Regions from separate parts of the Pedobacter sp. 01N310 genome, predicted to be linked through region 3. Evidence: riboswitches for the same ligand, from Rfam matches in the RefSeq annotation. Region 3 holds a riboswitch; each other region holds the start of a gene.
What was found. A riboswitch is a leader RNA that binds a small molecule or an ion and turns the genes downstream of it on or off. The one in region 3 is predicted to bind S-adenosylmethionine.

Region 1: linked by a shared signal. The riboswitch ahead of AC1DNH_RS01390 (transferrin receptor-like dimerization domain-containing protein) and the one ahead of metH (methionine synthase) in region 3 are both predicted to bind S-adenosylmethionine.
Region 2: linked by a shared signal. The riboswitch ahead of AC1DNH_RS02775 (O-acetylhomoserine aminocarboxypropyltransferase/cysteine synthase family protein) and the one ahead of metH (methionine synthase) in region 3 are both predicted to bind S-adenosylmethionine.
Region 4: linked by a shared signal. The riboswitch ahead of AC1DNH_RS04920 (SusC/RagA family TonB-linked outer membrane protein) and the one ahead of metH (methionine synthase) in region 3 are both predicted to bind S-adenosylmethionine.

What each region holds. Positions count from the first base shown of each region.
Region 1 covers NZ_JBFTSB010000001.1:403,922-408,943, reverse strand. The annotation lists gene AC1DNH_RS01395 (SusC/RagA family TonB-linked outer membrane protein) at 1-1,060, opposite strand, end outside; gene AC1DNH_RS01390 (transferrin receptor-like dimerization domain-containing protein) at 1,076-3,298, opposite strand; SAM riboswitch class I at 3,378-3,482, opposite strand; gene AC1DNH_RS01385 (ArsR/SmtB family transcription factor) at 3,786-4,061, shown strand; gene AC1DNH_RS01380 (MFS transporter) at 4,121-5,022, shown strand, end outside.
Region 2 covers NZ_JBFTSB010000001.1:740,668-745,689, forward strand. The annotation lists gene AC1DNH_RS02765 (homoserine dehydrogenase) at 1-1,060, opposite strand, end outside; gene AC1DNH_RS02770 (homoserine O-acetyltransferase family protein) at 1,193-2,290, opposite strand; gene AC1DNH_RS02775 (O-acetylhomoserine aminocarboxypropyltransferase/cysteine synthase family protein) at 2,336-3,667, opposite strand; SAM riboswitch class I at 3,931-4,041, opposite strand; gene AC1DNH_RS02780 (hypothetical protein) at 4,253-5,022, shown strand, end outside.
Region 3 covers NZ_JBFTSB010000004.1:8,046-13,067, forward strand. The annotation lists gene AC1DNH_RS09945 (S41 family peptidase) at 1-411, opposite strand, end outside; gene murQ (N-acetylmuramic acid 6-phosphate etherase) at 602-1,405, shown strand; gene AC1DNH_RS09955 (hypothetical protein) at 1,574-2,140, shown strand; gene AC1DNH_RS09960 (Bax inhibitor-1/YccA family protein) at 2,179-2,922, shown strand; SAM riboswitch class I at 3,036-3,140, shown strand; gene metH (methionine synthase) at 3,274-5,022, shown strand, end outside.
Region 4 covers NZ_JBFTSB010000001.1:1,260,280-1,265,301, forward strand. The annotation lists gene AC1DNH_RS04920 (SusC/RagA family TonB-linked outer membrane protein) at 1-3,096, opposite strand, end outside; SAM riboswitch class I at 3,424-3,531, opposite strand; gene AC1DNH_RS04925 (peroxiredoxin family protein) at 3,669-4,940, shown strand.

The sequences.
Region 1 (5,022 bases), on a different contig from region 3:
AGCCAAAATTAAACAAGGCTGTTTGTCTTTTATCGGCACCCACAGGTTCTGCAACTCCGCCTTTATATTGATTTTGAAAAGATGCATACAAAGTATATTTATCGCCCGCAGTTGATGCCGAAACAAAATTTGTAAAATATGGATTGTTGTTTAACATGTTAGCCACATTATCGTATACATTTGGGTATGGGTGAAGGTTAAGGGAATAACCGTTAGTTTGTACATCGATGGTCCTGGCGTTGCCGTTAAGCACGAATGAACCATCGGAATTAACCTTAAAATGATGAAACTGAGAAGTTGGCGGCGTATTTTGCACATTGCTTAAGCCAAATTCATTATCGACAATAATATTCACCTTTCCGGTACCTTTTCCTTTTTTGGTGAGCACCTGGATAATTCCGCCTTCACCCCTGGTACCATAAAGGGCCGAAGCCGCTGCGCCTTTAACCACTTCAATCGATTCTATATCCTGCGGATTTAAGTCAGACAGGTTTAATGCGGTTACAAACCCATCCACTACCAAAAGCGGCGCAATATTGCCCGATACCGATTTAGCGCCGCGCAGATAAACCGTTGCCCCCGAATTACCAGAAGATTGACTGATCTGGATCCCTGCAACCTTTCCTCTTAAAGTTTGAGAGGCATCTGTAGCCGGAACGGTATTAATCTGATCGTTATTCACTTTTGTTAGGGCAAAGGTCAACTTTTTGCGACTGGTACCTTCTGCAACGCCCGTAACCACCACATCAGCTAAAAGATGGACATCTTCTTTCAATTCCACATTAATTTCTGATCGGTTATTGATAGCTACAACCTGTTCTAAATAGCCCTGAAAATGGATGATGATACTATCAGCTTTTTGAGATAAGTTTAAATTAAATTCTCCTTTACCATTGGTGCTGGTGCCGATTTTGGTACCTTTTAATTTTATGGTAGCGCCAATAAGTGCTTGCTTATCTTTACTGTCGGTGATCTTACCGCGAATGGTATTTTGAGCAAAAGCCTGCAAACTGCTAAGCAAAACAAAGCAGACTATTAAATGGGTAAAAAATAGTTTCATTTTTATGGATTATAATTAAGGATGATTGGTCTGGTTGAGAAATTGAGTGAGTTTTGAGATTGAAGTTGTTAACACGAGAATTTGTACCTGTACATCTTTTGTATGGTACTGCTCAATGGCTTCTCTCACACCGGGAAGGGTTTTAACGCCATAGCCGGTGTACAGACCAGGGGCATAAATGCTATGCCTATACCACGGACGCCCAGGTAAACCTGCTTGTAGAAGCAATTGTTTTTCAGCCTGAAAAAGTAAGGTATTGAGTTGATCAGTTTTAGTATCCGAAGCGAGTGCAGCAGATACGATCTGATCAAGTTTTGATGATGCAGTTTTTAAACTATCTACTGCTAAGTTCAGTGCTTTAAAATCAAACTCTGGTAATTCAACCTGTACAGGAGGATTTTTCAAGTTTTCTTTAGGATCGTTGGCGAGCTGATAAGCACCACTTAAAACGAGCTTATTCTGGCTTTGAGCACCTTCCCTAAGCTGTTTTGCCAAAGCGTTTACTTCAGTAACATAAGTCGCTATTTTAGCCTGAAGATTAGAAAAATTAAATGGAAGTACATCTGCATTGGCCAAACGTAATACCGCCCGGCCAGCCGTTTGCGATAAGGCCAATCCGTATTCAAAACCTGGATCTTTAAACTTCACAAAGTTGTCGTAAGTATCGAAATTGGTATGGTACTCTCCTCCTTCATCTTCCCCGCCAAAACCAAGGCTTAAAGTAGGGATGCCGAGGTGCTGCAAAAACGCTGAATAATCTGATCCTGTGCCGAGCGCGCCCAGATCGAGTGTTTGGCTATCTTGTATTTTCTTACGGTCGGTAAGCGAGGCTGTAGAAATGGTTTTATTGGCTTTCCACCGCTCAAAAATATTAGAACCAACCTGAGGGTCTTTTACATCTTTCGAAATTTCTGAAACAAAATTTTCTAAAGCATGGGAACCGCCAGCTTCCAAAAAGCCACGGCCATTGCCATCCGAATTGATGTAGGCAACCGCTTTACTGTTTAACTCGTCTGCATGGTCTTCTACCCATTCTGTTGAACCTAAAAGCGATTGTTCTTCTCCATCCCAGGCAATATAAACAAGTGTTCGTTTAGGTTTTATACCTGCCTTTGCCAATTTTCCGATAGATTTTGCTTCTTCCAAAAGGGAGGCCAGCCCACTTACCGGATCTGCAGCGCCATTTACCCAGGCATCGTGATGATTACCACGTATAATCCACTGATTTTTAAATTTACTTCCCTCAAGTTTTGCTACAACATTGTATGCTGGCACAATATCCCAGTTAAAAGCCAGGTTTAAACGGACCACGGTACTTCCATCGCCAATGTGATAGGTAACGGGCAAGCCACCGCTCCAATCGGTAGGTACCACCTCACCTTTAAGTGCAGCAAGCAATGGCAAAGCATCGTGATAACTAATGGGCTGAACCGGAATTTTAAGAATCGTTTTGGCATCTGCCCGCTCCAACCTTTTGGCATTCTTGGTAGAACCGATTCCGGGTGTTAATGGATCACCGGGATAAATTACCATATCCATTACCGATCCCCGTTGAACAGCAAATTCTGGCTTGTAGGCGCCTTGCGGATATACATCTCCTTTCACAAAGCCGTCATCTTTTGGGTCCGAATAAATGATACAGCCCACCGCACCATGTTCGTAGGCTATCTTAGGTTTAGTGCCCCGCCACGATCTGCCATATTTTGCAATAACAATCTTGCCTTTTACGCTGATACCTAAACGCACCAACTTTTCATAATCAGCTGGTAGACCGTAATTTACAAAAACAAGACCTGCACTAACATCACCATCGGCACTCCAGGCATTGTAAGGAGGCAATTGCCCTTGCTGTGCGGTTGCTAAATCTTCCTTAATAGCCTTTTCTTCAAGCGAGGCACTGTATTTGTTGCTCCCTAAAAGTTCTACCGAACGGGCTTTAGGCGTTGGAAACAAAACATAATAAGTCTCTATTTTTGCGTCCCAGCCATAACTTCTAAACTTTTTCAATACAGATTCTGCTACTGTTTTACTTCCTTTAGCACCCAAGTGGTGAGGGTTGGCAGAAAGTTCTTTTATGGTAGCCCCTATATTTTCTTTATTAAGCCCGGCATCAAATTTCTGCTCAATAACACGCTGTATCGGAATATTTTGGGTTTTAAATCCACTCAGCCTATTCTGCGCCAATAAAGGAAGCCAGAGCAATTGAATAGCCGTAAAAAGTGTAAAAGTTTTCTTCATTTTCTGATTTTTTTAGGAGTTCTTTTACCAGAAAAACTTTGAGCGACCTCAAAATCAATTAGCATGCGGATGCATAACCAACTTATCTTCTCCACCCTTGGGCAGAAAGGAATTAGCACCTTTTACAAGTGTATAGGTTGCTCAGACGTCATAGGGCCCTTCCCTCAGTCTTTCTGGATAAGTATTATATAATGATGCAAAGCTAAAAATAATAATCTAGTATTCCTATAGGATTTATATTATTTATTTAAATAACGCGGTTGACAGTCTTTTTAAAACTGACTGCCTTTGTTTTTTTTCGATCTTGCTAAAGGGATATATGCAAACCAGATCTTGGATTTTGCCACTTCTTACTGGGATCTCCCTGATGACTAAAAATCTTTATCCTAAAACAATCAATAAACATAGATACATTTCTATATATCAATATTAAAATTTACCTTTGCCAAGGCTTTACCCCTTGTTAATTTGGAGCAAAGCAAGAAAAATGGATAACAAAAAGATAGAAAAGATATCCCGGGCACTAAGTGATACCAACAGGATAGCCATTTTACAGGAATTTAAAAAAAAGAAAGATTGCCTCTATTGTGCAGAAGTAAATGATCTTTTAGACCTGACACAACCTTCCGTTTCCCACCATTTAAAGCAACTGGTTGATGRAGACCTGTTGTTGCCTCAAAAAGAAGGACGTAATTTCAAATACCTGCTGAACGAGAAAGTGCTCAATGAGTACATCGCCTGCCTAAATTCGTTAAAGGATTAAGGGCACTTACACATGAAATTAGAAACAAATTACCTATACACATCGAAATATTTGAATATATGAATAAGTCTATATATATACTGGCATTAGGTGCCTTTGGCATTATCACTACCGAATTTGGCGTTATCGGCATCTTGCCAACGATCAGCAGGGAGTTTGGCGTTTCTGTGGATACAGCCGGGTGGTTATTAAGTGCCTTTGCTATAACAGTTGCCGTATCGTCTCCATTTATAACTGCCCTTACTTCTAAGATCAATCGCAAGTTCTTATTATGCCTTGTTTTGGGTGTTTTTATACTCTCAAACCTGCTTTCAGCTTTTTCCCCTAGCTTTACCATTTTGATGATCGCGAGGATTTTGCCTGCCTTCTTCCACCCGCTGTTCTGGAATATTTCGCTAGCAGTAGCGTTCAAACAAGGCGGAGCCAAAGCAGTATCGGTCGTCATGACTGGGCTCAGCATCGCTACGGTTTTGGGTGTACCCTTAACTACCTATGCTGCTGATTACTTTCATAACTGGCAGGCATCTTTTTTCTTAACCAGTATTATCAGTTTAATTGCCTTTTTAGGCCTGCTATTTGTTGTGCCATCTATGCCGGGCAACAGCGAAAAATCTGCTGAAAGCCAGTTGTATGTTTTAAAGGATACCAAGCTTTGGCTAAACCTGGTTTCCACCGTACTTACACTTGCAGCCATGTTCTCGAGCTATAGCTACCTTGCCGCGTACCTTGAAAACATTTCGAATATGAACGGCGCTCAAATTAGCATTATGCTGCTCCTATTTGGTGGAATGGGGATTCTTGGTAACTGGTTAATGGGCATTGCACTCGGTAAAAATGTAATCTTAACCAGCCGGTTCTTTTTTATTCTTTTGATAGCTGTGCAAATATTGGCTTATTATTTTGGAACAATTTTTATCCCTATGGTAATTATTGTTTCCTTATGGGGCATGATCCATACAGG
Region 2 (5,022 bases), on a different contig from region 3:
TGTTGTCAAATTCTAACAGTGTAATCAGATCTTCATCCGCATAACGTAGGTAAATCTCCAATAAAATTTCTTCCGTATGTTTTACGCCATTTTCTGAGTGGTATTTTTTATACTCGTAACGGTAATCGTAACGCAAGGCAGCAATGTCAGAAAGTACAGCAGCACCAGTAGGGTGGCCTCCGGCACCTTTACCGTAGAAAAATTGTTTATCAGCAAAAGCCGCCTGAACTGCAACTGCATTGTACTCGTTTTCTACGTTGTAAAGGAAATCATCTTTAGCTACCAGCTTCGGTAGTACATAAGTTACGATATCTTTTGTATTCACTTTACGTGCCGTAGGAACCAATTTGATTTTAAAGTTTTTCTCACGCGCATATTTAATGTCGTGGTTAGAAAGGTTCTGTATACCGATGTTTAAAATGGCATCTGGATTTACAAATAAACCATATGCGTGTGCTGTGGCAATAGCCAGTTTATATTTCGGATCGTAGCCCCCCACATCCAAAATCGGGTCGGTTTCTGCGAAACCTAAATCTTGTGCTTCTTTTAAAGCCGAGTCGTAACTTTGGTTCTCATTAAATATTTTCGACAAAATGTAATTAGATGAGCCATTAAAAATTCCACTCAAAGCATGGAATAATTCATTGTCGTAATATTCCTCCAGGTTACGGATAATTGGAATACTGCCGCAAACGGCCCCTTCGTACAATAAAGAAGTACCATACTCTTGTTGTAAATCAACCAGCTCTTTTAAGTGTGTGGCGATCATTTTTTTATTGGCAGAAACTACGTTTTTACCGTTTTTTAATGCAGTGGTTACAATTTCGTAAGCAGCATCGGCATCGTTAATTAATTCTACAATTGTATTGATCTCTGTATTGTTCAGTATTTCGTTGCGATCAGTGGTGAACAGATCTTTATTAAGGGTACGCTTCTTTCTTGGGTCTTTTATTGCAATTTTAATGATCTCCAGGTTTAGGTTCTGGCTTTGGATAATATCCAATAAACCTTGTCCTACAACACCGAAACCAAATAAACCGATTTTTAAATTCTTACTCATTGTTATTTTTGTGATTACACAGATAGATGGATTACACCGATATAGCTGTTCTTATTTTGTGATTTATTTTAAATTTTATTATGGTACCCAGTTTTTCACCTTCAACCTTTACACCCTCTACCTTTTACCTCTCTAGGCGGTATGCTGTAGTTTGATTATTTTTTTATTCCGGCTTTCTTTGATGAAGTTTCCAATTACGTTAGTCAAGGCATCTGTTTCGATTAAAAATCCATCGTGACCATAATCTGAGTGCAAGGCACTAAATTCTGCTCCTGGGATATGATCGGCCAGGTATTTTTGCTCCGATAAAGGAAACAAAACGTCATTTTCTATCCCGATTACCAAAGTATTTGCCGTAATTAATTTTAGTGCATCAGCAATGCTTTTGCGGTTACGGCCCACATTGTGGCTGTCCATTGCTTTGGTTAAATAATAATAACTGTAGGCGTTAAAACGGTTAATCAGTTTTTCTCCCTGATAATTCTGATAAGAAGAGGATCTGAAATTGTCGGTTTTATCGTTTACGCTTTCTACCTGTGTACTGCCGTAAGCACTGTAGGTTCTATAACTTAAAAGTGCAATGCTACGGGCTGTTTTTAAACCTTTGCTGCCACCGTTTGGCTGGTTGGCATAAAAAGTTCTATCGGTAGTAATGGCCAAACGCTGACTTTCGTTAAAAGCAATTCCCCATGGAGAATGGGCTGCATTAGTCGCAATCAAGATCAGGTTTTCAATTTTATTCGGCTCCGAAATACTCCACTCAACAGCTTGCTGTCCGCCTAAAGAACCTCCGATCAATAATTTAATATAATCAATGCCTAAATGCGAAGCCAATAACTGGTGTGCCGATACTAAATCGCGGATAGTAAACTGCGGAAACGAAAGGTAATAAGGTAAGCCTGTTACGGGATTAGTACTTAATGGATTTGTGCTGCCGTAATGCGAGCCTAAAACATTAGCGCAAACGATATAATGCTCTTCGGGATTGAACAAAGCATTTTCGCCGAACAAACCTTCCCACCATTCAAAAACGTCAGCATTGGCGGTAAGTGCATGGCAAACCCAAATTACATTATCTTTATTTGCATTTAATTTGCCATAAGTTTGATAAGCAACTTGCAGGTTACGGATCTTTTTTCCGCTCTCTAATTTAAACTGTTTGTTATAACTATATGTTGATGCAAAATTCCCTGAAGTGGATTTTACATTATCGTTTTTACTGTTATGCATTTTGTAATGTTGTTGTTGTTAAAAGCCCATAAAGGGGTTTAGGGTTTAGGCTTGTAAATTCTCTGCGGGAACTGTAGCATTAATGGTTGCAAATGCCTGTTCGAAATCGGCTTTAATATCATCAATATGCTCAATGCCTACCGAAACCCTCAGTGCATTCGGTTTTACTCCTGCTGCTAATTGCTCTGTTTCGCTTAATTGCTGGTGCGTTGTGGCAGAAGGCTGAATGATCAGCGTTTTTGCATCACCCACATTGGCCAGGTGCGACGCCAGTTTTAAGTTATCAATTACCTGTGATGCATTTTCTTTGCTTCCAGCTAATTCGAAAGACAAAACTGCGCCAAAACCATTGCTTAAATATTTTTTAGCCAGGTTGTTATATTTACTGCTGGCTAAGCCAGGGTACTGAACTTCTTTAACTAGTGGATGGTTTTCTAACCAGGTTGCCAATTCTAACGCATTATCTACATGGCGCTGAACGCGGAGTGATAAAGTTTCTAATCCTTGTAATAAAAGAAAAGAATTGAAAGGCGATAGGGCAGGTCCCAGATCTCTTAATCCTTCTACCCGGGCACGGATGATAAACTGGATGTTACCAAATGGTCCGCCGATACCAAAAACATCGCTGAAAACCAAACCATGATAACCTTCTGAAGGCTCAGAGAATTGAGGGAATTTCCCATTGCCCCAGTTGTAATTTCCACCGTCAACGATAACCCCGCCAATACTTGTTCCATGCCCGCCGATCCATTTAGTTGCAGATTCTACAACAATGTTGGCGCCATGTTCCAATGGTTTAAACAAATAACCTCCTGCACCAAAAGTATTGTCGACCACTAATGGTAGATCGTATTTTTTTGCAATTGCGGCAATTTTTTCGAAATCAGGCACACTAAATGCAGGGTTGCCAATGGTTTCTAAAAAGATTGCTTTTGTTTTATCGGTTATTTTACTTTCAAATTCTTCAGGTACATCTGGATTTGCAAAATCGACATGAATACCCAAGCGCTTAAAAGCTACTTTGAATTGATTATAGGTTCCGCCGTAAATGTGAGATGAAGAAACGATGCTATCACCAGCCTCCAATATGTTATTTAGTGCGATAAATTGAGCGGCTTGCCCCGATGCGACTGCTAAAGCTGCCACGCCACCTTCTAAAGCGGCAATACGTTTTTCGAAAACATCGCTGGTTGGATTCATGATCCTGGTGTAGATATTACCAAACTCTTTTAAGGCAAATAAATTGGCGCCGTGTTCTGCATTTTTAAAACCATAAGAAGTGGTTTGGTAAATAGGAACAGCTCTTGATCCTGTTGTTGGATCTATTTCCTGGCCAGCGTGCAGTTGTAAAGTTTCAAATTTATATGATGTTGACATAATTTCTATTTTTTTAGTTGATGTGATTAGATAGCAGAAATTAGGATAATCCTAAAACCTAGCAGGGCGTATCCCGGTTTCCCGGGACCTTCCAATTTGAAAGAAACAAAAAAGGAAGATTTTTAAATTACTGTATGCAACAGCACATACAAGTAAACGCACGCATATCACAACAAATAAAAGAAATAGAAGCTTGTTCTACCTTTTTAAGGTCTGTACTGGGTTCGCTTAGCGATTGAAGATTTAATGTTTTCATCAGTTCTAATTTATATCTCCAAATAACACCATGTTATCCGGTCAGGAATTGGCACCTTCTCTTTCTGAGGGTTGCCAGTGGGTCATCGAGCCAGTCTCTCGCCACTTCTTTATAAATCAACCCGTGAAGATTGACTTTTATTTAGCTATCTGCCAAATAATATTTCAAATGTCTGAATTTAATTTTAATCCACAAAATAAAATTTCGAAATTACATTAACTCATTGAAAATGAATTGCGTATTTTTATGATGCAATGACAATCTGAAACTTTAATACTGAATTAACGCTTAAAATTCTAAGTTTGTGGTACCTATCTAAATTAATTATGATGAAAAATACAAAATCACTATGTTTAGGCCTGTTGTTTACTATTGCTTGTTTAAATAATGTAAATGCTCAATTCGGAGGCTTAAAAGATAAATTATTAAAAGTGGGCACTGCCCAGGGTGCTAAAGCTTTAGGCGTAGACAAGTTTTTAAAACAACCTGCTGCCATTACCACTAATTTTGAAGACGTAAATAGAGAAGGCGAAAAGCTGCCTGATTTTATTAATTCATTAAATTTAAAAGCCCAGCCCTTGTATTTACTGCCTAAAAATCCAGATGGTGGTTTTGTGCTTTGTGAGGGGCTTTACGAAATGACCAATAAAAGTTATTGTCTAAAAGCAGGAACTTTTGCCCCATCAAAGGGTGATGGTTACATGTTTGCACCTGTTTTAGGCCCGAAGGAAGAAATTGTGGTTTCTATACTGAAAAGCGCTGAGAAACATCCTGATGTAGACCAGCACGATATTCAGGCATTATTATGGACCATTATTGCAAGAACAAAATTTGCCGATTTTAACGGACAGGTTAAAGTAACTGCCATTAAATTATTAACACCAAAACAACTTACACAATTGGAAGGTGGTGCTTTAGGTGTTTTGCCTTTCGATGTAATGGAAAAGGCTAAAGACCAGTTACCATCGGGGGTGAGGGCTGTTTTTGAAACAGAAAATAATATCCGTCAACTGGTTTCGTCTGGGAATTATACTTATGCTGATATGGAAAAATATGCGATTATAGCGGGTATGGCGCCACCAAGAAGCGATGTGCCAAG
Region 3 (5,022 bases):
TTTTATCCCCGCCTGGTAAGCTGGGCCATCTTTAACCACGCCGGTAACCATCATGGTATCGTTAAGCATATAATATTCTATGCCCACACCCTCAAAGTTCCCTTCCAGGTTATCGGTCATATCCTGCGCATCGGTTGGTGGCAGGTAAACACTATGTGGATCGAGTTGGTGCAGAACGCTATCTATGGGTAAGTTTTGAAGCGAATCGGTATTGATATCATCAACATAATTACCGTTGATGATGTGTAAGATCTCATTTAATTTCTCATCGCTGTTGTTGGCGAGTTGAGGGCTCTTTTTAACGCCAAAACCTTGATCTTTAATAAATTTTATGCCCAAAAACATACCCACTATTAAAATTACAGAATAGCTTGCAGCGATCAGTACGTTATTTCGGGTGTTTTTTTTCATCAGCGTTACTGCAAATTTATGAAAATTAGCGAGTTGATATATTTTTTAACTGCATTTTCATGTCTTTTGTTTATAATATTTAACATTAATTAACGCGATGGAACAATAGGTTGAAATTTATGACAGATATTTTTAGGTTTTTACGGTAGTTTTTAGAAAGAATTTACCGAATTTTATCAAAATTAAATTTATGAATAGAGTTACCGAGCAAGAATCTAACTATAACCACATCGATCAGATGTCGGTGTTAGAAGTTTTGCAGGGCATTAATAACGAAGATAAAACTGTAGCATTTGCAGTTGAAAAATCTTTGCCTCAGATCGAAAAATTAACATCGGCAGTGGCCGAGCGAATGAAAAAAGGTGGCCGTCTCTTTTATATAGGTGCGGGTACCAGTGGTCGTTTAGGTGTAGTAGACGCATCAGAATGCCCACCTACATACGGTGTTCCTTTTGATTGGGTTGTTGGAATTATTGCCGGTGGAGATACAGCCATTAGAAGAGCGGTAGAATTTGCTGAAGATGACGCCGAACAAGCCTGGAAAGATCTTCAGGAATTTGAAATTAACGAGAAAGATTGTTTGGTTGGTCTGGCAGCGTCAGGTACTACGCCATATGTAATCGGCGGATTAAACACGGCACGTAAGCATGGTATTTTAACAGGTTGCATCGTTTGTAATACCGGCGGACCTATTGCTGCAGAATCGGATTTTCCGGTTGAAGTGGTGGTTGGCCCTGAGTTTGTAACCGGCTCTACCCGTATGAAATCTGGTACGGCTCAAAAAATGGTGTTAAACATGTTAAGCACTACCGTTATGGTTCAGTTGGGGCGTGTAGTTGGCAATAAAATGGTCGATATGCAGTTAACCAACCATAAACTGGTAGACCGCGGTACACAAATGGTGGCCGATGAACTAAATATAGGTTACGATGAAGCAGCTGAGTTGTTAACCCGTTACGGAAGTGTACGTAAAGCAGTTGAAGCAGGACACTAAGAAATGAGAGAAGGATAGAAGGATTGAATGAAAATGAATTAGTGAATGAAAGAATGATTGAAGGATAGGATGTAGAAACGATCTTAACATTCACTCATTCAAAACTCAATCATTCAATAACTTATCTAGTCACTCATTCAAAATTCAATTATTCAATAATTAAAGTATATGCACGAAATTGAGCCTTATTACCAGTGGAGAGATGATTATATTTCGGCAGAAGATGAGCGTTCGCCATTTTACAATACCGAATATTCAGAACTTTACTTCGATAAGCAGATTTACAATTTTTTACTGCACCCGCAATGGGACGAGTTTGGTTCGAATACCTTATACATGAAGGTGTTATACGCCGATTATGATCGCAGTTATGCCGTTATAGAATTTATAGGAGAATGGAACGATGCCATTAACAACGATATTATGCTGCTGAAACGCGATATTTTAGAGCTGATGATGGATGAAGGCATTAATAAATTTATCCTGATCGGTGAAAATATACTGAATTTTCATGCCTCTGATGACAGTTATTACGAAGAGTGGTTTCAGGAAGTAGAAGATGGCTGGATTGTTGGAGTTAATTTTCAGGAACACGTAATCACCGAGTTTCGCGATAATAACATCGATTATTACATTAACTTTGGCGGTGCATTTGACAATCTGCCATGGCGCACATTAAAACCTTTACAGTTCTTTAAAAAAGTTGAAGAATTGCTGACAAAAAGATTAAACTAAATATTTATTTTTATATAGTTAAATACACAAAATTTAAAATGGAACAACAAAATTATCAATATCAAAAAGACAGTGTTTTTGTACAGGAAAGATCTGTTTCTAAAAAATTCTTTGCAAACGTTTTCTTGTGGATGTTCGTGGCATTGTTATTATCTACGCTTTCTGCCTTTTATATTTCTAACAGTGAAAGTGCATTAAGATCGTTAATCGATTTTGAAACCGGCAGAAGAACTGCTTTAGGTTACGTAGCCATGTTTGCACCACTTGGATTAGTTTTATTAATGGGCGCGGGTTTTAACAAATTATCTTATGGTGCACTATTAGGCGTTTTTGTGCTTTTCTCTATTTTATTAGGAGTAAGTTTAAGCTTTATTCTCTTAATTTATACCGGGGCGTCTATAATTACCTGTTTCGCTGCGGCTGCGGGTATTTTCGGTATTATGGCATTTATGGGCTATACCACTAATATTGATCTCAGTAAGTTCGGCCCTATCTTAATGGTAGGTGTTGCGGGATTATTTATTGCGAGCATTCTTAACATGTTTATTAAAAGCGAACAATTTAGCCTGATTATGGCTTTTGTAGGTATTGCGGTATTTACTGCGTTAACGGCTTATGATGTGCAGAAAATTAAAAGAATTGGGATGGGAATTCAGGAGAGTGGAGAAGCAATTCCAGAAGCAGACACTAAAAAACTGGCAATAATGGCTGCTTTGAATTTATATTTAGATTTCATCAATATCTTCCTTTTCTTACTTCGTATTTTCGGAAGCAGAAAATAGTCATTAACAGAACAATATTCTTAAGGCCGTGCAGAATTGCATGGCCTTTGTAATTTTATTTGGTAGCAAAGCGATAAATTTTGGAATTGATGTTGCTTTGTTGCATTTTTGTATGCTTATTAAGAAAGACGGAGGGATTAGACCCAACGAAGTCTTAGCAACCTGTAACCATACAAGGTGCTAAATTCTATTCTGCAAATAGCGGAAACAGATAAGTTTAGGATTACGATTCACGTACCAACTTTTTAAATAAGCCTTTTAGAGACTTGAGACCATAGATTTGAGATTTGAGACATTGTGTCTTATCCACTCTCATATCTGATATCTCATATCTCAAATCTTACAACAAGAATGAGCATAAGAGAAGAATTAGAAAAACGTATTTTGGTGATTGATGGTGCAATGGGTACCATGATTCAGCGATATACCTTAACCGAAGAAGATTTTAGAGGGGAGCGATTTAAAAACCATCCCTGTGATGTAAAAGGCAATAATGATTTGCTCAACATCACACGTCCGGATATTATTAAAACAATACACCTGGAGTACCTGGCCGCTGGTGCCGATATTATCGAAACCAATACGTTCAGTACACAGCGCATTTCCATGGCCGACTACCAGATGGAAGACCTTTCTTACGAAATGAGTTTTGAGGGCGCGCGGGTGGCAAAAGAAGCTGTAAACGTGTTCATGGCTGCAAATCCAGGCCGTAAATGTTTTGTGGCCGGTGCTATTGGCCCAACCAACCGTACCCTTTCCATGTCGCCGAATGTAAACGATCCTGGTTTTAGGGCAGTTTATTTTGATGAGCTCGAAGCCGCTTATTATGAGCAGGTGCGTGGTTTGGTAGATGGTGGTTCTGATGTATTATTAATCGAAACCATTTTCGATACTTTAAATGCTAAAGTGGCTATTGTAGCCATTAAAAAATATGAAGAGGTAATTGGCCGTAAACTGGAGATTATGATTTCTGGTACCATTACCGATGCCTCTGGAAGAACACTTTCAGGTCAAACTGCCGAAGCTTTCTTAAACTCTGTAATGCATGCAAAACCGTTAAGTATCGGTTTTAACTGTGCTTTGGGTGCTAAAGAAATGCGTCCGCATATTGAGGAGCTTGCTGCAAAAGCTGGCTGTTATGTTTCGGCCTATCCAAATGCAGGTTTACCAAACGAGTTTGGTGCTTATGATGAACAGCCGCATGAAACGGCACATTTAGTTGACGATTTTATTGCCTCTGGTTTTGTGAATATTGTAGGCGGCTGTTGTGGTACCACGCCAGAGCACATTGGCTGTATTGCCAAAAATGCCCGAAAAGCAGAACCCCGTAAAATACCTGTATTGGAGCCTTACATGCGTTTAAGTGGGCTTGAGCCTGTAACCATCACCCCAGAAAGCATTTTTGTAAATATTGGTGAAAGAACAAATATTACCGGATCTCCCAAATTCTCTAAACTGATTTTAGGTGGAGATTATGAAGCCGCACTGGCCGTTGCTCTGCAACAGGTTGAAGGTGGTGCGCAGGTAATTGATGTGAATATGGATGAGGGGATGTTGGATTCGGAAGCAGCAATGACCAAATTCTTAAATCTCATTGCCTCCGAACCTGATATTGCCAAATTGCCCATCATGGTCGATTCATCCAAATGGTCGGTTATTGAAAATGGCTTAAAATGTTTGCAGGGAAAAGGAATTGTAAACTCTATTTCACTAAAAGAAGGGGAGGAGAAATTCCGCGAAAGTGCACGCAAAATTATGCAATACGGTGCTGCGGTAGTAGTAATGGCTTTTGATGAGCAAGGACAGGCCGATAATTATGAGCGCAGAAAAGAAATCTGTAAAAGAAGTTACGATATTCTGGTGCACGAAATTGGTTTCCCGCCAGAGGATATTATTTTCGATCCGAACATTTTAACTGTTGCAACCGGATTAGAAGAACATAATAATTATGCTGTCGATTTTATAAATGCCACACGGTGGATTAAAGAAAACCTACCTCATGCTAAAGTGAGCGGAGGGGTTTCTAATATTTCTTTCTCTTTCAGGGGAAATAATACCGTTCGCGAAGCAATGCACTCCGCATTTCTTTATCACGCCATT
Region 4 (5,022 bases), on a different contig from region 3:
GTTACCCGTATTAAAAGCTACTTCCGGATCGATATCTACTGTGTTGCGGTGGATAATCCAAAGATTGCGTCCCACAAGCGATACTGAAACGCCCTGTAAACTTAATGGGCGGAGCCATTTTGATGGCAGGTTGTAACTTAATTTAACCTCACGGAGTTTTACATATGAAGCATCGAATATATTTGCTTCATCAATGTTTCTGAACGATTTATAATATTGTTGCGCAGGCAATACTTTTTCATTGCGTTTACCATCGGCAGTTACGCCATCAAAAACAATCCCATCATCATAAACCGTTACACCTGCCGGAGTGGTTCCGTTTACCCTTACGGTGCTATTTTCCTTTTTATTATCCGGATAATAATATGAGATTCCGCCATATTCTGTTGCTCTTCCAGGAAGTGTAGAAGCCAATACTCCTGTATACGTGCCTGTTGCATAGGTACCATTGTAGATAGAACCACCAATACTCGCATCAACCAATACACCTAAACTTATGCCTTTATACGTGAAGGTATTGTACACCCCGCCAATCCAATCTGGTGTATATTTTCCCAGTACCTGTTTGGTTGGGTTTGTTGCTGGCGCACCTGTAGCGTTTACAATGATATTTCCATTGCCATCTCTTAAAAAGGCGGTTCCGAACAATGATCCATAAGGTTGTCCAACGGTAGCAATAACCTGTGCTGAGTTGGTAGCCACAATATAATTCGTCAATAATTTTTCAGCATCAAGTTCAATTACCCTACTTCTATTCGCAGCAAAATTGAAATCAATATCCCAGGTAAACTGTTTTTTAATTGGTGTAATCCCCAACTGTGCTTCTATACCTTTGTTGTTTATTTTTCCGGCATTAAGCAGTTTTGAACTAAACCCGGTACTTTGACTTACATCGGCAGCCAAAATCTGATTGTAACTATTGGTGTTATATGCACTTAAATCGAAACGTAACCTTTTGTTAAAGAAAACAGCCTCAACGCCCAGTTCTGTTGAGGTGGTAGTTTCTGGTTTAAGGTTAGGATTAAGGTCGATATTACTTGTGGTAAGTTGAGGGTTTGCGTTAAATGGCGCACTAAATGCATAAGTATTGATCAAGCGATAAGGATCTGCATCTTTACCTACTTTAGACCAGCCTCCACGTATTTTTAAGTAGTTAAGCGCTTCACTTTTAATGTCAAATGCTTCTGTTGCTACAAAACTTCCGTTAAATGATGGGTAAAAATACGATCTGTTTTGCGCTGGTAAGGTAGATGACCAATCGTTACGGGCCGTGATGTTGGCAAAAAGGTAATTCCTGAAACCAATCTGTCCAGAGGCATAAACACTGTAAGATTTTAACCGCGATAAATTATTTGATGAAATTAAAGGATCGCGTGAATTCTTAAGGGTATACAGTCCTGCAATGGCCAATTTAGGCGCACTTTGATCGTTCTGCTCGATATATTGCCTGCGGATGTTCCCACCACCTAACAATTCAAGACTAAAATCGTCATTCAACTGTTTGTTAAAGTTTAATGTCGCATCTGTATTATTTTCACTTACTGTAAAGGCACTCTCAGTATAAGAGCCAAAAGGCGTTCCATTGGTACCATATGCAATCCTAACTTTGCGCCTATCATTATAATAATCCGTTCCTGATCTGAAATTGAAATCAAGTCCATCAATAATCTTATAATTCAGCGCTAAACTTCCAATAATCCGGCTACGGTTTTGTGATACGGTATTTTCGTAAGCTACCCAATAAGGATTGCTGTAATAGCTATTGTTCCAGTTAAACGTTTTTCCATTTTCATCCAAATAATCTTTCAATTGGTTGATATCAACCTGACGGCCGAACCAGGTAAACTGCAACATGGTACTGGTAGATCTCGAACCACCCGTTCCCGGTAAATTATCAGAATTAAGTTTGCTGTAGTTTGCATTTGCGGTTAAACTTAATTTGGGTGTTACTTTTATTGTAGTATTCAATACAAATGAATTTTTGCCCTGTCCGGAGTTTGGTACTATACCTACCTGTTTCAGGTTATTGTACGATAATCGGAAGTCGTACTTTTCGCCTGCATCTGCAATAGATACCCCATTGTTTAATGAATATCCGGTTTGGAAGAAATCACGTACATTATCAGGATGCGCCACAAATGGAACGGCTACTCCTTTCGAATAAAATTGTGGGATTAGCCTACCATCCAATTTAGGACCCCAGCTTTCATCTACTCCATCGTTAATGCCTTTACCTGCACCATCTACATAACTAAATTTGCCCTCCGATCCCTGACCGAAAGCATTTTGATACACGGGTAGCGTAAGCAAGGTTTCTAAAACCGCGTTTGAATTGATGGCAATGCCTAATCCTTTTTTCGATTTACCTGTTTTGGTTTTAATGAGGATGACACCTGCCGCAGCCCTCGAACCGTATAATGCAGCGGCATTTGGTCCTTTTAATACACTCATCGATTCTATATCTTCTGGATTAATGTCTGAAATGGTATTGGCATAATCTCTGGCCCCAGCCGAATTTAACTGAGAATTATCTACCGGAATCCCATCAACCACAAATAATGGCTGGTTATTTCCGGCAATAGATGTTTCCCCCCTGATGACCACACGCGAGGAACCCATGCTCCCCTGACTATTGGTTACCCTTACACCTGCTATTTTTCCGGCCAGTGCATTTACCAGGTTAGACTCTTTAGCTTCGGCCAAATCCTGTCCTTTTAATTCCTGAACAGCATAACCAAGCGATTTCTTCTGCCTCGAAATACCCAATGCAGTAACCACTACCTCATCAAGCGCATTATCGCTTGACTGAAGAATGATCGAAATGGGGCCGGCGTTTTTATTGATCTGTATTTCCTGGCTCTTAAAACCGATATAAGAAAATACCAATGTACCCTTATCTGGTGCATGAATAGAAAAAGCTCCTTTTGCATCAGAAATGGTGGCTTGTTTGGTTTCTTTTATTAAAATGGAAACACCAGGGAGTGTTTCACCATCTGCCGACTTTACCGTTCCGGTAACCGCGGCATTTTGAGCGGAAAGCTTTTGCACAATAAAGAGCAGAAAGATAAACGCTATTGACTTTAAAATTTTAAACATAAGTGTGTAGTTAATAATCAATTAAAAGGGATAATAATTTTGGGTAAAACAATTTTACCACGGCTAAAAGTGTATTTGTTTTTAAAGAGAAAAAGGAATGGTTAGCCTAAAAAAGCCTGTTAAAATGGAGCAATTTTAACAGACTCCACGCATTCGGAAGCATGCGTTAAGGTTTACATTAATAGATTTCAGCTCGTCTGTCTTTTTCATTTGAATGATTTTATTTAATGCATAATTTAATTTCAAGAACGCATTCAGGGCAAAAAAAAAGCACCCCTTAAATCAGAAGTGCTCCATATAGTTCTTATAAGGATAACGCAAACAACTGACTTAACTACCCCAGATTCATCTGGGATGGAATTAGCACCATTTCTAAAAATTTAGATGGTTGCTAAGGCTTCACAGGGCCATTCCCTCCGCCTTTCTTGATAAGTATTTTAAAATAACTGGGGCAAAGGTATAATTAATTCCATTTATCCTATAGTTTTTATAGATTTTTGTTGAAAAATTTTTTCTTTGCCAATTACATCCATATATTTGTCTACTAGTTTAGTCGACAAATACACATCCCAATGAAACTAAAATCCATTTTAACAGCCGTATTGGCTATATCAATAACTTTCACCTATGCTCAGAACCATATTGCATTAGCAAATAATCAAGCAGCAAAGCTTAAAGAGAAAAAACAAAATGTTTTTGTTGCCCTCGGCATCTGGCGTGGAATAGCTAAGGTTAAGGAAGGATTAGAAATCCCCTTTAACTTCGAAATCAGCGAAAAAAGCGGTCAGCAGAAATTATACTTCCGCAATGCTGAAGAAAGTTTCGAAGGTGGCCTTGTAAAACAAACAGCTGATTCGCTTTTCGTAAAACTGGATCAATTTGATAACGAACTCGCATTTGCAATAGATGGTGATCAATTAACAGGCACATTAAGGAAACAGGATAAAGCCGGCAAACCTTTAACCATTGTTGCTGAACGAAAAAATTACCGTTTTAAAACAACAGATAAACCTGCAAAGGCAGACTATTCTGGCAGTTATGATGTAGTTTTTAAATCGCCAAATGGTAAGGAAGAGAAAACAGTAGGTTTATTTAAGCAAACTGGTAACAAACTTACCGGCACTTTTCTCCGTGTAACAGGCGATTCACGTTATCTGGAAGGTGTAGTAGAAGGAAATGAATTTCAACTTTCGAGCTTTATTGGCTCCTCTCCTTCCTATTACAAAGGAACTTTCCAAGCAGATGGCTCATTAACCGGCGAAATTTTAGGCGCAAGGGGAAGCCAGCCTTTTACCGGAACTAAAAATAAAGATGCTGCACTGCCCGATCCTTACAAACTTACCTACCTGAAAAAAGGCTACAAAACGCTTGATTTTAGCTTTCCTGATGTAAACGGTAAAAAGATTTCGTTAAAGGATGAAAAATATAAAAACAAGGTGGTGATTTTAACCATAACCGGAAGCTGGTGCCCAAATTGTGTTGATGAAGCTACTTTTATTGCGCCCTGGTATAAAGAAAACAAGAAACGTGGTGTAGAAATTATTGCTTTGCATTATGAACGCTCAACCGAACCTGAATATGCAAAAAAGGTGATGACGCGTTTCCGCGAACGTTTTGGAATAGATTACGACCAGGTTATTGCAGGTACTGCCGATAAGCAGGTCGTATCAGAATCGTTGCCTGCACTCGATTCTTTTTTATCGTTTCCAACCACAATAATCATCGATAAACAGGGCAATGTAGCGCAGATCCATACGGGTTTTAATGGCCCCGCAACCGGTAAATTTTATGATGAATTTGTGAAAGAATTTAATACAGAGATTGATACCTTGCTGAAGAAATAGACTCATCGTTTCATTCCTTAGTTGTCATTCTGAACGCAGTGAAGAATCTTCCTCAGTGGTCGGTGAGACACCACCTACTTGA